DNA from 2 places in the Desulfosporosinus sp. Tol-M2 genome. Region 1 is predicted to be linked to the other one. Evidence: riboswitches for the same ligand, from Rfam matches in the RefSeq annotation. Region 1 holds a riboswitch; the other holds the start of a gene.
What was found. A riboswitch is a leader RNA that binds a small molecule or an ion and turns the genes downstream of it on or off. The one in region 1 is predicted to bind cyclic di-GMP.
Positions count from the first base shown of each region.

Region 2: it holds a riboswitch for cyclic di-GMP, as region 1 does, so the genes downstream of both, AC6I5A_RS03895 (helix-turn-helix domain-containing protein) here and AC6I5A_RS06085 (DUF5667 domain-containing protein) in region 1, are expected to answer to the same signal.

Region 1 covers NZ_JCAIJG010000077.1:17,732-26,085, reverse strand. Annotated here, with positions in the region: partial or broken gene AC6I5A_RS06110 (hypothetical protein) at 1-205, shown strand, start outside; gene AC6I5A_RS06105 (hypothetical protein) at 287-436, opposite strand; gene AC6I5A_RS06100 (hypothetical protein) at 543-671, shown strand; gene AC6I5A_RS06095 (hypothetical protein) at 692-829, shown strand; gene tnpA (IS200/IS605 family transposase) at 983-1,387, shown strand; gene AC6I5A_RS06085 (DUF5667 domain-containing protein) at 1,590-2,873, opposite strand; cyclic di-GMP riboswitch class I at 2,983-3,058, opposite strand; gene AC6I5A_RS06080 (anti-sigma-I factor RsgI family protein) at 3,358-4,275, opposite strand; gene AC6I5A_RS06075 (sigma factor) at 4,272-4,937, opposite strand; gene addB (helicase-exonuclease AddAB subunit AddB) at 5,043-8,354, opposite strand, start outside.
Region 2 covers NZ_JCAIJG010000057.1:582-8,935, reverse strand. Annotated here, with positions in the region: gene AC6I5A_RS03925 (PAS domain S-box protein) at 1-652, opposite strand, end outside; gene AC6I5A_RS03920 (CheR family methyltransferase) at 694-1,575, opposite strand; gene AC6I5A_RS03915 (response regulator) at 1,585-4,365, opposite strand; gene rlmN (dual-specificity RNA methyltransferase RlmN) at 4,766-5,839, opposite strand; gene AC6I5A_RS03905 (DnaJ family domain-containing protein) at 6,019-6,219, shown strand; tRNA gene AC6I5A_RS03900 (tRNA-Pro) at 6,319-6,395, shown strand; gene AC6I5A_RS03895 (helix-turn-helix domain-containing protein) at 6,475-6,708, opposite strand; cyclic di-GMP riboswitch class I at 6,787-6,874, opposite strand; gene AC6I5A_RS03890 (helix-turn-helix domain-containing protein) at 7,021-7,209, shown strand; gene AC6I5A_RS03885 (OB-fold protein) at 7,354-7,809, shown strand; gene AC6I5A_RS03880 (PilZ domain-containing protein) at 8,139-8,354, opposite strand, start outside.

The DNA of each region.
Region 1 (8,354 bases):
TCACCCTGAGATTAAGTCCTTAAAAGAAATTACCCAGACATACTTCAATAGTAGAACTCCTACTTCTACCATAATAATTGGAAGAGATACCCTAAATTTATTTGAAGATCATCTGGAGATGGTGTATTTAAAATGTGAAACAGTTATTAAGGCTATCGAACAAGTTATGTCTGAACAGAGACGTGATCTTCTACCGGTACTTTGAAGCGAAGCTTCTATGTAAAAACTATGGCTAAGATACTGGAATAGATCATTCGCTTTCGGACTTAAAGCGAATGATCTATTCCTATCTTTGCAGGTTTTCCAGAAGCTGGGTCTTCTTTTCTTTTAATTTCTGCCTATGTTCCCGCATACGCTCAATCTCAGCGCCAAGTGTTGAATAATTCTTATCGTTAACCCTTGAATCCAGCCCCGTCTTGGCGTTGAACTTTACCAAACTCAACTACTCCCACAGCTTCGGATTGTACTATATTTCCCTGTAGTACCATTTTCTCCCTAACATACATATTATGAACTATCTTTGGAAAAAGGAGGAAATGCAAATGGCATTTGGAGCTGTTGATGGAGTTGTTGATGGTGCCGCTTGTGGTTGTGGACGCGGCTTTGGTGCAGGAATCGCTGTAGTGGTCGTTATTATTCTTCTGCTTATCGCAATGGGTATCGTATTCTAATTTAAAGGAGGAAAAAATTAATGTACGGAATGGGTTATGGTTTTGGCGGAGCATGCTGTCGCCCCCCTGTCGCCCCAGTTGCTGCTGGTTGTGGGGTTGGTGTAGGAATTATTGCTATTGCTATTTTGATTCTTATCGCTTTAGGTGTGATCTTCTAAAAAATACGATATTAAACAGGCTATCATTTTAATATAACTGGCGATTCATCCCCCATCCTCTATAGGTGGGGGATGAATCGCTCATTAGGCTGGAAATAGAAACCAGATCGTGCTATAATATAATCAGTCGTAAATACCAAGGAGATTGATTATATGCATCAATTAGACACAAATAACCATTCTGTGTTCCTGCTGACCTATCATCTTGTGATGTGTGTCAAATATCGTCGTAAGGTCATTGATGATAAGATTGCCAAACGCATCCGCGAGATTGGCGAGACGATTGGCACTAATTATCATATTACGTTTTTAGAGTATAACCATGATAAAGACCATGTTCACATTCTCTTCAAAGCCCACCCGAACACGGAAATCAGTAAATACCTCAACGCCTTCAAGAGTGCTTCTTCCAGACTGGTAAAAAAAGAGTTTCCCCAGGTAAGAAAGATGCTTTGGAAAGAGATGTTTTGGTCAAAAAGTTTCTGCCTTCTTACAACAGGCGGCGCACCATTGGCAGTCCTAAAGCAATATATCGAATCGCAAGGCGAAAGGAGTTGATTAGGCTTGCAAACGGTATACAGGTTTAGAATCTGGCCGACAAAAGAACAAAATTGAGTTGATATAAATGCTTCAAATGTATCGGCCCGGGGAATTCAAGGGACCCCGAACTCCAGAAGGGATAGACTGCACAATATCTAGTAACAGAAAACCGTCCCATACTTTAAAAGTTTAGGACGGCCTTCTTTTTCCTTACTACGGCTTATGATAAATTTGAACTTACGCAAAATGAAAGGGAATGCAAATAGTCGCGATTCCGATCACCATTTTTGCCCTTGTCATGATTACGGTTATTTTCTTTATTCTGTTTAGAAGAACTTTTTACTTCTTCTTTTTGAACTTCAGCTTGCTCTTGAATCTCTTCAGCTTGTTCTACCTGTTGCTCAGTTTGCTCTTGAGTCCCTTCGGCTTGTTCTACCTGTTGCTCAGTTTGCTCTTGAGTCCCTTCGGCTTGTTCTTCCTGTTGCTCAGTTTGCTCAGTTACTTGTCTGGCTTTATTAGCCGCTTTTGCTGCTTCTTTAGCTTCTTTATTATGTTTATAATAGTAGCCATATGCGTTACCCTGTGGAACCTTTTCCAGGCCCAAGGCTTTAGCAAATGTTGTCAGTATTTCTGTTGCTTCCGCGGAGAGATCTACTTCTTCATCCACTTGTGCATTGTTAACAGTTTCAGCACTTTTAGTATCAGCAGAGGTCCCTATAGTTGCTTCTTCCTCAGCAGCTGTATCTGTATCAGCAGTTTCAACTTGTTCAACTGGAGCAAGCTTTCTTTCCTTTTTCTCTACTTTGGCGATAGCTTTTTCCATCGCACGAACGATATTTAAAGCAACTCTTTCTGCAGCCTGAGCAGGCAGCTTTTCAAGAAGTCCCCCAAGGACAACCACATTATTTGTGTTAACCTTTGTCAGAGCCTCTTGAAGCTTCTGGTATTCATCTGAATCGGTATTCTCAACCTGCTCTAAAAATCCGAGCGCTTTTTCAACTTTAGTAGTATATAAAGTTAGTGCCTCTTCAATCTGCTCTTCATTAGCTTCCCCTTCTTTAACGAGCTCAGTCGCTTCAGCAAGATCTTCATTCGCTTGTTCTTCTAAGAGTTGTGCCTTCTCAATTGGATTACCAGCCAAAGCAACTTTGATTTTTTCAATTAACTCTTCAAGCCAAGAAAGAAACGAATCTGGCAAGGTTCCTGGGTCAACCTCTTGTCCAGCCTCATCAACGACGACTGTATCAGTCCCAATTGCGTCACAGTCAGTCGCTTCTGTAGCAGCCGTGGTACCTGTGGTCGTGGTATCTGCTGTTGTTGCCTCCGAATTTATTTCTGTAGCTTCTGTAGTTTCTGTAACCGAAGTTTGGCCTTCTACTGCTACCTCAGTGTTTTGCGCCTCAACAATAACTTCAGTGGGTTGTCCTGTTTCAGCTAAGACTAGACCTGCATTGACCGTAAAGGATAACATTAACGTTATCACTAGTACTGATAACTTTTTCATTTTACTTCTACTCCCTTAATAAATTTGGTCTTCCATTTTGTGGGTTGTTTCCCATTCCCCATACGCTTAAATACGAAGGCGGATTACATACTAATCAAAAAAACCCCCCTTTGGTAGCTGGCTGCCATTTTACAGGCCCTCTAGCTTTGCGTCCCTGCTTTTCAACAGGTTTGCCATCATCAGTAGTCTCCATGGAGTCTTTCTACCGCTGCTATTATATATTTTCGATAACGTTCTAAAATTTTTCGGGGTACCCCAGCATTTTTTTCGATTATTTTTAACGGGCTAGAGATTTGAATTTCATATCGTAGACTTGAACAACTCATGTATACTTTGTGATGCTCAAGGTTTCCCTCCTTTGCTATCTGTTTAGAAAAACCAATAATTCAACTATAATCACCATTGATTCTACATCCTCTGGAATCCTCTACAATATATAAAGGCCCTTGGTACCACCAAAGACCTTTATATGTTCTCTTATAGTTTATTCTTTATGTTTTTTGTTTTTTTCCTGACCATTATTCTGACCAGCCCCATCGCCCTCATCCACTTCTAATTCAGCCTTTAATTGAACCGGTTCAGGTGCTGTAGTTCCTTTAACCTTCTCATTATTTGTCCTTACATCTTCATCCTTTGGACCTTTACCTTCGGACTGTTCACTATCTCTCAACTTCTTATCCTCTATACCTTTTACTCCTTTTTCTTTATAAGTTTCCATTAGTTGTTTGACTGTCATTTCTTTATACTTATCTACATTACGTTCATCGACCGTTTGGCCAAGCACATTGGTGATAATATTATATTTACCGGGTGTAAGATCCCAATCTTTTGCATCCTGAACACTTTGATAGCCAATACCTCTGGCATCGACAGTCGCGTTTATATTCTTATTCTCGATTTCCTTTTCGGCTGCTTTTTCCAACTTAGCCGCTATACGCTCAGCTTTATCCTCGTTTTTCGCAGCAGAGGCAATCACGATAGTGCCTCCTTCTACCAAGTAACCGCCATCTTCTATACGGGCAACGGCTTGAGTAATTGCTTCCTCAATATTTTTGTTCTTTAAGCTAAGTCCTGCTAAAATATCCTTTGCATCTTCGTTAGTAGCTTCAAAGCCAATTACACGCTCAAAAAAGTTGACATCCATCATTATACTTGGGTTAACATCCAAGCTTACAGTATAATAAGGGGTTGCGTAAGCCCATGTCCCTCCGCCCAACAACATCATAAACATGGCAACTGCTGCCACCACAGCACTGACTCTACCTTTTCTCCATATTGTCTTTTCCTTAACGTATATCACATCTCCAATCGTGAAATTTCTGTTCTTCATTTTTACTACACGTCCGTCGTTCTGCAGCAATGCAGCGTATCCGTCTTTAATTTCCACTACGACTGCTTTCAACGCCCAACCTCCCCTCTGATATAGCTTAAATATTCCGAGAGATACGGATAGTCTCCATGGAGTATTTCTACTGCTGTTATTATATATTTTCGATGACGTTCTAAAATTTTTCGGGGTACCCCAGCATTCTTTTCGATTATTTTAACAGGCAAGAGATTTGAATTTCTCATTTCGTGGACTTGACCAGGTTTATCCAATAAATAAATAACAACTTTGGCACAAGCCACTTTTGTCTTTTGAGCCTTCGGGGAACAATCCGCTAAGTCCATAAACGAAAAGCCATAACTTGAGAGAATCTGGTTTATAGCCTCGATTTCTAGCTTTAGGTTATCATCGTTACTTATAATAACCGCATCATCCTCAATCTGCTCAACCTGAACCTCCGAGCTATATCGTCCTTGAGCCCTATAGTAATCGACAAGGCTTCTATGGATTATGAGTTCAGCAAAGGCAATAAAGCTTCCCCTGCCAAAGTCGTAATTTTTTAAAGCATCCGAAAAAGCGGACAGCGCGATTGACCACTCATCATCATTCTTAGACACATAGTGTTTCGCTGTCTTTGCGGCAGTTTTTAAAATGAAAAATTCATGTCGAGCAATAAACTCATCTAGCTTGTTTGAATCTTTTACCACATCGACAGCCATTTGGTCGAGTTTCCGCACTGACCTCACCTCCAGTTAGCGAGCATATAACAATATCGCATTCTGAACTTATCTCTTATTTTCTTGCCCTAAATAATACAAGTTGCCACCACTCCAAATGGATTATTAGCTGCCTTCCAGGCGTCTCCAGATCTCCTCTTGCTTTAAGATAGGCAGATCCCGGTAGCGATTTTCCGGCAGGTAGGGGTCAAAGTGGCAGACGGGTTTATAGGAACAATACTGACATCCCGTACTCTTCCCTCGCCGGTAAGGGGAGAGGGAAATATCACCGTTTAAAATTTCTTCACCCGTCTGACGGAACCTTTGATAAAGGTAGCCGCTGAGCAGGGAAAACTGATCCTCGCTCAGAACGTTTGATCCTTTTTTGAAGGTCCCGTCTTTCTTTAATTTTAATCTAAGTAAATCGGATTGCCCTGTGGAAAAGGAAGCATCCATAGCTTCCAAGACACGTGGATTGGCTAATAAGTACCCGCTGACTTTAACGGCTTTAACGCGGTGCTGTTCCAGCTCCTCCGAGCTGAGGGGTATTTTCTCCTCCAGCTGGGGTTCCAACACGGGAAAATACAGAAACCCCGCCGGAATCTTCTGAGGAAAGACGTCATCCCTTACTGCGGCAACTTCAGCCCCTACATTTTCGAAACCTGTTTCCAAGAAGGGCAAAGCGGAAGTCGTATTTAGCAAGACTTCAGCTCCATGCAAAGCGACATCCAAATAAGTAAGCAATTGGAGATTTAATCCATAATAGATTGAATCAAGCGCTAAGGATAATTCGCGGGATTTATAATCAAGGATCCGCAAATACACTTTTCCATCTAAGAACGCGGCATCGACACGGTCGATTTGCCCGCGTATCAGGAGTGAATCGTCTTCCGATAACGGAATGTCGACCCCAGGGAGCGTTTCTGTCGGGCCAAAACCCACTTCAAGCCGGATCGGCATAAATATCCCTCGGCGGGCATGCTCTCCGAGCACGCGCACAGCGTGATGAACGGTTCGTTTGAGTTTCTGAGTTAAATAGCGGTAGCGGGCGCTGCTCAGAAGGATCTCATGCTGTAGACTTGGGGCGAGCTGCTCCGCCAGTTCACTGACCAGGGCCCAGGATTCTTCCTTAGTTAATTTTCCCCAGTCTAAGCCCCGTTCCTGCAATTGGCTTGCGAAATCATGCAGGAGAGCATGGAAAAATTCACCCATATCCGGGCTCGATAGCTGATAGTTAGATCTTTCACGAAGCTTCAGACCATAATGGGCATAATGTCCAAAAGGACACCTGGCGAATTGTTCTAAACGAGAAACACTGGCCATCAGGCGTCTACCGTATAAACGGCGCGCCAGGGGGCGTTGAATCCTAACTTCCTGATTTTGGGTTACGAGACTGGACTGCAAACGCTTCGCTTGATTTTGGCGGCCAGGATCCTGATTCAACCACATTTCTGCAGCCTCCCAAAGGGGAGAAAGCAGCTTTCCTTTGCGCAACGTGCGGAGTTGTTCGGCATAGGCTTGCAGTGTAGAATTTGCTTGACAAATGAGGTTAATGTCCTCCTGGTTTCCCAGGAAGCTCTCTGAAAGCGGGAAAAGCTTCTTAAGCCGGGTGACAACAGGCGAAACCGCCAGCCCTTTCCCCTCTTCATCAGTCAAGGGATAACAGACAACAAGTCGTTCTGTAGCTCGGGAGAGTGCTGTATAGATAAAGAATTGTTCTTCAAACGTCTGAGCCTTCCCTTGCGGAGCCAGGGCGACCCCTGCTTTCTCCAATTGTTCCCTTTCCTCTGCATCAAGTACCCCGGCGGAGTCAGGTCGAGCAGGAAGTACACCCTCATTAGCACCAAGCAGAAAGAGAACCCGTACTTCAGGATTCCGTGAACGATCCAATGACCCCACCAGGACTTGGTCAAGCCCGGGGGGAATCAGCCCGAGTTCGATCGCTTCCAGCCCGGAAGCAAGAATTAAAGCATATTCCTCCAGCTCCAAACATTCTTCCCCTAATCCGGCGACTATTTCATCCAGGACTTGGATGACGGCTTCCCAGATTTGTTCGTGCAGCTTGGCCAAGCCGGGTTCTCCCATGGCTTGGTCTTTTTCTGACCACTTCTTTAAGGTCGCCGGAACATCAAGCCTTTCTAAGCAGGCATACAAAGTTTCGGTAACTTCCCGTACAGTTAAACAGTCAGCTTGGCTACCCGGTCTGACCTTTTGCATAAATGGGCTAAGGAAATCATAAATAGTCTGCCCGGAGGAGTTTAGCTCCGCTTGAAACTTAAGCTCGCCGGCAAGTTGGGCCTCATTTTGCCCCAGAGACCATTGACGATGATATCTCCAGGCTACGTTTCTGTTCCAGTCCTCTCCGTGTATTCCATGTTCGAGCACGTAGTTTTCCAGTCGATCGATGATATCCCGCGGAAGTGGGAAAAAATCCGTCTTCAAACAGCGAAAAAGTGGTTCGTAAGCCCAATGGCTCTCGGCCACTTCAGGTAGGGCTTGCATCAGCTCAATCAGGGGATGATGGAGGACAGAACGTTTATGATCTGAAAAATGAGGTATCTCATAGGCCGTGAACACCTGTGTAATCAGCTCATGATAACCTGTGAGGTCGCGAGTCATGACCGCCATTTCATTCCAACGGAGTCCTTCATCCCTCGCTAAACGTCGAAGTTCCCGCGCAATACCTTCCACTTCAGCCCGTCTGTTGACGGCTGAAAAGATCTGAATTCCTTCCCCTGTGGTACTCTCCGGACTAGCTGGGAACTCCTCGAGGGTGGACACTGCTGCCGAAGACTGAACCTCCCCGTAAACTACTGTCGGATAAGTGAAGAAATATTTTTCCAAATGCCGGAGCCAGGGATGTTTATAGCGTTTCGCATTCTTAAGCAAGGCGGGAGGGTGTAAAAGGGCACCGGTCTCGGCGGCAAGGCCTTGGAGATCTTGATAAGTTTGCCAAGCGCCGGCAAATAACTCCTCCCCCACTTTAAAAGGCCCCGCTTCCAGCTGACGTTCATCTGCCAGCAAAACCGGATCAAGTGGGGAAGTGATGACAACTTCTTTAGCCGTAGTCATAATGATTTTTAAGACTTCTAATTCCTGAGGGGTAAATCCCGTAAAACCGTCCACCCAGACCCGCGCCCCTTGGATAAGGGGTGCATCAGGGATCTTTTCTGCCAAAAGCGAAAGTTCATCATCAGGGTCACGGATTTCTTGTCCTAAAGCTGCTTGAAATTCTTCATAAATAAGGGCTAAGTCCTGGAGTTTATTCAATAATAGTCCCTTTGCATCTTTAACTTTACGTAAATCATCCGGGGTAATCCGGTAAGTCTTAAATTCTCCGATCGCTTGAGCGAGGAGATCGGCCATACCAGGCCGGGTAGCGGAGCGGGCGAATGCTTTTAAATGAAGACGATGCTTTAAGAGGATTCGACGCAGGAG
Region 2 (8,354 bases), on a different contig from region 1:
GAAAAGAAGATTTCTCTCCGGGTAAGAGCCTGGAGACATGCTGATTCAACAGTTCCTCAAAGCCATAACCAAACTTTTCTGTCGCCGCGGGATTAGCATTTAATATCTGACCCGCCCCGTCCAAGGTAAGCAAAGCGTCCGTGCAAGTTTCTCCGAACACTCGGGCAAGCGCTTCGGCCTTGCGCAATTCTGAAGTAGTACACTCCAGGTTTGCGTTTATTTTTCTAAGTTCTTCAGCCCTTCGCCTCAACATATCATTTTGGAGCTTGATTTGCTGACGGTGAAGGTGCAATTTAACAAAGGCTTCCACCTTCAACTTTAATGTTACCGGGTGGAATGGTTTAAATATATAGTCAATCGCTCCCAAGGAATACCCCTGCTTGATATTTTCCTCGCTCTGGTAAATCGCCGTAATGAAAATAATGGGTGTAGCCTCATTACTTTTTCTTGACCTAATGAGCCTGGCTGTTTCAAAGCCGTCCATTACCGGCATCTGCACATCCAGTAAAATCAAGGCAAAATCGTCTTTCAGTAAGCACTTCAAGGCTTCTTCTCCGGAAGTGGCAAAAATCAGATGGTAGTCTGGCGATTCAAGCACTGCCTCTAAAGCCCGTAAATTCTCTTGGTGGTCATCAACAATTAAGATTTTCATTTTTCCCTCATTCTTTGGTACCCTAGAACCCTTTATTTTTTTCATTGACCTAACGTCGTTACTACTCTTACCTTCCGATAAATTTTCTCTTCCTTATCAAAGGCTTCGTAACAATGAGAATAACTATTAAAAGCGATGTCCTCTTTTTTGCCCAACCCCAGAATACCCAGCGTGCACAAGCTCTCATAAAACAGCCCATGCACACGGTCTTGGAGGACCCGATCAAAATAAATCATTACATTTCGGCAAATAATCACATTAAACTCATTAAACGAATGATCGGTAGCCAGGTTATGTTGGGCAAAAACAACGTTCTGGGTTAGAGACGGGTGAAAGACTGCTTTCCCATCACTTACCTTATAATACTCCTCAAACTCATTCTTCCCCCCGGCTAATTGGTAGTTATCCCTATATGCCCGCATATTTTCTAAAGGGTAACCTCTTTCCTTGGCCTTTCTTAACAAATCTTCGTTCATATCCGTGGCGTAGATCTTAGTTTTGTGGTATAACCCTTCCTCCTGGAGAATGATTGCCATGGAGCAAACTTCTTCACCGCTGGAACAACCCGCATGCCAAATTCGGACATAAGGGAGTTCTCTGAGCAGCGGAACCACGTTCTTCCTGAAAGACTTAAAGAATTGTGGATCTCGAAACATCTCTGATACGTGAATTGAAAAATCCGAGAGCAGCCGTTCCATAGTTTTAGGGTCATGCAGAACCTTTTCAAGCAGGCTAGTAACGTTTTTCAACCTTTCAGCCCGGATGCGATACCATATTCTGCGTCTTATGGAAGCAAACACATAACTTCGAAAATCAAAACCATAGTAACTGTAAATCCCCTCTAAGAGCAGATGTATTTCGATTTCTTCTAATTCATTACAACTCTCCGCTACCGTGCTTTTCATTTCTTTCTCTGTATTCATGATATCCACCTATCTATAAAGCCAGATCTTAATTAAAGAAAATAGCTGTTCCAGATTTACCGGCTTGCTGATATAATCCGACGCACCCGCTTCTATACACTTTTCTCTGTCGTTTTTCATGGCCTTCGCCGTTAGGGCGATAATCGGCAGGTTCACATACTTAGGAATTTGGCGAATGCGGCCTAATGCTTCGTATCCATCCATCTCTGGCATCATAATGTCCATCAGAACTAAGTCGATGTCTGGGTTTTTTTGCAAAACCTCAATACCATCTCTGCCATTCTCCGCAACCACAACGTCTATTTTCTGATTTTCCAGGGCTATGGTAAGAGCAAACACATTCCGAATATCATCGTCCACAATCAATATCTTCTTGCCTTCCAAGCGCGCGTTCCCGTTCTCCACTCCTTGAGATTCGTCCTCAGACCGTACTACTGTTGAAACGGGCCCAACAGATTCCGTCTCGTGGGCAGGAGAATCATCGCTAGTTATAGCAGCTTCGTCGCAAAATATCTTCGAACCTTCTTTCTCAACATTATTGCCTGGCACATATAAGGTAAACGTACTCCCCCTGCCCTCAACACTATCAATGTCAATAAGCCCGCCTAACAACTCGGCGATTTTCTGACTGATGGTCAGGCCTAAACCTGTGCCCCCATATTTCCTTGCAGTTGTCCCGTTCGCCTGCTGGAAGGCCTCAAAAATCATCTCCTGCTTATTCTCAGAAATTCCTATGCCCGTGTCTATCACGGAAAAGGCCAGAACCCACTCCGCGTCCCTAAATAGGGGATTTTTTGCAACAAAATGTTCTTCCGCCCTCCAGATACGCAAAGAAACACTGCCACGTTCCGTAAATTTAAACGCGTTGGATAATAAATTCTTTAAAATATTGAAAAGCTGGTGTTCATCTATACAAGTGGTTTCCGGTAGACCTTCACTCATTTGAATATTAAATTCCAGTTTCTTTTGGCGTGCCACAGGAAGGAAATATCTTTCGACATACTCCTTTATTTCCGCTAACTCCACGACGGTAGGGTTTATTGAGACCTTGCCCGCCTCTATCTTTGAGAGGTCAAGTATATCATTTATCAAAGTCAATAGTTCATTTCCGGAAGAAAAGATGGTTTTCACATGTTCTACTTGACTGGGAGTTAGGTTGCCTTCTTTATTCTCCGCCATAATTTGAGAAAGGATCAGCAGACTGTTCAGCGGCGTTCGCAACTCGTGGGACATATTGGATAAAAACTCCGATTTATAGTTTGAACTTCCTTCAAGTTGCTGAGCCTTTTCTTCAAGGGCAACCTTAGTAATTTCCAGTTCCATTGCCCTCTTTTCAGATTGTTTATATTCCTCCTCCAGCTTCTCATTAAAGGTTTTAAGCTCCTCCTGCTGCAGTTGAAGTTCTTCCGACTGGGACTGAAGTTCTTCCGTTTTGGCCTGAGAATCCTTCAGCAGTGTTCCGATCTCCATGTGGGATTTAACCCGGTGTATGGCAATCCCAATACTCCTTTCGGCCACAAATTCCAGAAACTCTATCTGAAGGTCATTACAAGGTTGGAGGGATGCCAGTTCTATGACAGCCTCTACTTCTTCTCCACACACCACGGGAAGTATGACAATACTTTTTGGTGATGTTGTGCCCAAGCCGGAGCTAATCTTAATATAATCACCGGGGACCCTGTCCAACGTTATCCGCCTGTTTTCCAATGCACACTGCCCCACCAGTCCTTCCCCCAGCTGAAAAACCTCCTTGGCCTCGACGGATTCCAGTGGACTACCAGCATAGGCAGCGAACTTTATTAAGCACTGTTTGTCTCCGTGTCTCTCTTTGATATAAAAAACTCCATAACTTGCTTCGACCATAGGGGTTATAGATGTAATCAAACTGTGCGACATAGTATTTAAATCCTCGAATCCCTGGCAATTGTCGGAAATTTCTTCGATCGCAGCCTGCAACCAGACTTTCCTATCAAAATTATCATGGAATTCTTTTTCAAGCCTGGTGTGTTCTTCCAGGGACCCGGCCATCTCATTATAGGAAGAGGCAATTTCCCCAACCTGACCTTTTGCGCGGATATGGACGCGCGGCAAATCAACGTGCTCTTCCATCGAGGAAAAACCGCTCATAACAGTCAAGACTTTGCGAAGGTCTCCCGAAACCTTCTGTATGTACCAAACGGTTATCCCAGCTCCGACAAACACTGTCAGCAGTAAGGAAAAAAGTAAGAACTCAAGTACTTGGTTATTGACAGTGGCCGACGACTTCAGTAAGTCGTCCATGATCGTATCTTCAAGATTTTTCAATTCCTCAACATATTTCAATATCTGACCCTGTTCCAACGCTCCCTCATTTATCACCCGGACAGACTCCGCTTTTTTGCCGGAGGAAACCAATGCAATGCTCTTTTCCTGCAGTTCTGTGTAACCGAGATTTGCTGTTTTTATCTGGCTGAGCAGATTTTTTACCCTTATCTCGTCGTTGATAGCCGAAGCTTCAAGGGAATCCAGCGCCGACTCTACCTTCTGCCTGGAAGACCGGATCGAGTCAATCGTCTGCAAGAAATCCTGACTATCCGTATCCAGTAAAACAAGTTCCCTATTATACCTGCTAATATTATAGATTTCATCTTGCATTGTATTGGAATACTTAATGTTTTGATAACGCTCCAGTTTAGATTCGTCTACTTTTCTATTAGATTGATTTAAAGTATAAATCGATACCAAAATAAGTGCTGATATAATAACCACATCAAAAAAATATCCTAAGTATATCTTCGTTTTGCGCCTCATACTTTTCGTCCTTTCAGCAAAATAGATTTATCTCAAGCGGGTATATGTAATTATCTCTTAAATTTAATCGAAAATTTCGACAATATCTTTGAAGGCATTCGACATTTATTAATCAATCTCCTTCTGGAAATATGTCGCTTTATGACAAGTTAACGTCCTAACTTAAATTTTTTTATCCTTGTGTACCATACTCGCTATAGCACTCAGCAATTGGCAACGAAAGAGGATTATGGCGACGTGCCGTAATCCTCTTTCGTTGCTTAAATGTCGGGCAATTATTGAACATTCTGAAGGCAGATCATTTGTCCGCCATGCTTAAAGATATTCATCCACATCAATACACGTTTGTCTCCAGGGAAAAGGCTTATCTTCGCCAAGGTCGGTGATAGAAATGGTATAACTATAGCCCACATTCTGCGGTTTTTTTAATCTGTTTGCTCCTTAATTGTCCACAAGCAGCATCAATATCTGCCCCGTGTTCAAGCCGAATACAACAATTAATGCCCTGCTTTTTCAACGTATCATAAAACGCCAGCATTGTCTGATGCTCGCTTCTTTGATATTGCGTATGTTCATCCACCGGATTATAGGGAATTAAGTTGACATTTGTGAGATCTCTCCTAGCACCAATCAGGTCAGCTAGTTGAAGGGCATGTTCTCGACGGTCATTCAAATCCTTGAGTAAAATATATTCCATCGTAGTCCTACGTTTCGTTTTTTCCAAATAGTAATCAACGGCCTGCATTATTTTTTCTATGGGAAAGGCTCGGTTTATTTTCATTAGCCGCGTTCGAAGTTCGTTAGTTGGCGCATGTAAGGAGATCGCTAGGTTTATCTTCAGATTAGTATCGGAGAATTCAATAATCTTATCAACGAGACCACTGGTCGATACGGTGATATGTCTTCCCCCAATGGCTAATCCTTTATCATCTGTAATAATCCGTAAAGAATCCACGACGTTTAAAAAGTTATCAAAGGGCTCGCCAATCCCCATCACCACAACGTGACTCACTCTTTCATCGTGTTTCATTTTATCCAGATAAAGTTGAACTTTCATAATTTGTTCCACAATTTCGCCACTGGATAAATCTCGAGTTTTCGTTAATAACCCACTTGCACAAAAACTACACCCCATATTACAGCCTACTTGAGTTGTGATACAAACCGACAAACCGAATTTAGGTCTCATCAAGACCGTTTCAATCAGATTGTCATCTTTTAACCTAAACAAAAACTTAATCGTTCCATCCGTTGATTCTTGCTTATAGTGTTCGTTTAATGTTTGAAGAACAAAATGATCTGCTAATAACTGAAGACACTCCTGATTGACATCAATCATTTCTGAGAAATCCGTCACCCGCTTTCTATAAAGCCAATCCCAGACTTGTGATGCCCGAAACTTTTTATGCCCATATTCCATAAGCCATGCTGCCAGTTGATCAAATGTCAATCCATAAATGGATTCTTTATTCATTTATTATCTTTAGCAAAATATCGTACAACAAGAAATCCACTAAATATCCACATCCTTTCTTTAATTACGTATTTACAGTGTCTTACATGTTGATAAGTCAGTTGATAGTTCCCACCCTACTCTGTTAATATATAACGTAATAAGGCAGTAATAATTTGATATTAGAAAGTTGAACGTACTTGGCAGATCTTTTTAGAATAATAGCTGAACAGAAAATTCAAGAAGCTATTACAAAAGGTGAATCAAAAGACCTTCCTGGGGTAGGAAAGCCCGTAAAGATCGAGAACATTTATATTTTGCTCCCTGAATTTATATTTGCCTATACTGTTTTGAAGAGTTCAGGCTATCTTAACCTAGCTGACATGGAAAATTCTAAGTGATGAAACGTTTCTACTGAACCCAAGTGATTTACTGAAACTGAAAATTAGAACTTGACAGGATTACAGTGATTTGTTACTATAAAAGTCGTTCTTATAATACGGGGCGTGGCGCAGTTTGGTAGCGTGCTTGGTTCGGGACCAAGAGGCCGTGGGTTCGAATCCCGTCGCCCCGACCACTGATATCATAGGGAGTTTCTATGTAGAAACTCCCTATTTTTTGCCCCAATACGACCAGTAATACGACCAGCACAATTACTATACCATTCTTGATCGGTTGAATTCAATACAATCTGCTTCGGTACCAAAATAAATAAAACTTGATGAGGCGCCATACGTATTTAATATTCTGCGAATCAAGCTAATTGGCATTTTTTCAGAATCCACCTCGTATTTACATAGCATATCTACTGGTACACCGGAGTGCCTTGCAGCTTCCTCCACTGTATACCCGTTCAGCTCTCTTGCGGTCCTTAATGTAATCTTAAACATCTCATCCTCCTTTTAATCACATAAAAACAAAACCCTGTCCAGCAAAGCCAAACAGGGGGGTAGTCTCCGGTCGCTATACACGGCAACCCGACTATCCTGGCCTTTTTCAAGCTGTAGACTCGCGGCTTTGCGTCCTCAGCTTTCACCGAGTTTGCCTTTATCCTTTTTATGTTTTCACCTCCTAGGTATAGTTTACTATATTAGTTATACAGCATATTGTATTATTTGTCGAATATTATTAGATATATCTTATATTCCTCGCATTGATAGGGAATTGTGCCTTTATACGGAATAGTTCCTTTGGTGATGTTGGTGCGAAATAAGATACAGGAAGTCATGTGGCTGAAAAATATTACTCAGGAAGAACTACACAGGCGGACCGGAATTAAGCAGTCTTATCTAAGCGAGATTATTGCGGGGCAGAGGGATGTTCGCATTTCAACGGCGCAAAAGATTGCTAAAGCATTGGGCAAAAGCATGGATTATCTTTGGCCTTATTAAGCGTGCAAGTCCCCGGCAGAAACGCTGGGGGCTTATTATTTTATTACGTAAATTGTCGTATAACAATTAAGAATGTCGAGGGGCAGGAAATACGCAACAATAGTGGAAATGTTTATAATAAAAAGAAAGAGGGAGTTGTTTGTTTTGTTAAAGAAAATCCTAATTGCAATCGTTGCCATCGTAGTCATTGTAGGGATTGCATCCTCAATGGGAGACAACGGGAAAACCACTGCCCCAACGTCAAACCAGTCCACAAGCAAGCCGGCTGACACTAAGCCACCCGTTGAGGTTATTAAAGTTACAGCGGTTGACTTAGCAGCCGCTTATGAATCTAACGAAGTCAAAGCCGATCAAACCTACAAGGGCAAAACTGCAGAGATTGCAGGAACGGTTGACAGCATTGGAGTCGTCTTAGATCAAACTTATGTAACTCTTTCGTCCGGAAAAGACTTTGCCATAGTGAGTACCCAGTGTTTCTTCGAGGACAAGACAGAGATTGCCAAGGTTGCCGAGTTAAAGAAAGGTGATAAGGTCACGGTGCAGGGTGTTATTGAAGGAAAATCGATGAATGTTGGAGTCAAGAAGTGTATATTAAAGTAGAAACCATGGATCACGAAATGAGCCCCCAGGCATTCATCCCTCATGAGATCTTTCTAGTTTTTACTTCTTTATATAAAAACTACCCTTACGTACCTAAACTCATAATAAACCGCATGAAATAAATATTAAGATAGCTCGAAGATTAACCGGGCTATCTTTTAATAATTCATTCGCTTTAACTTATCGCAAATTTTTACGAAACTAACCATGCAAATTATGCCATGCTCTCGTGTCATAAAAGATCAAGAATTTACTCCTGAAAAGATTGCCCAAATGTCTCCATAAGAAATCCGCTTTGAATATAGGCTGGGACGGTAATTACCAATACTCTAAGTAGGCCAAGTATTATCTTTGTCGGAGTTATTAATTTCTACAGAATCATAATAATCTTTAATACGAACTCTTTTAATCTGATAGTTGAATAAACATTTAACTAATAACTGTTTTTCAGATTCTAAAACATCGATAAATTGAACTCCATATTCATAAAAATTACCTTTCTTATTTTTCGATTTTATTATTCCTTTTAACTTAAATTTTATATC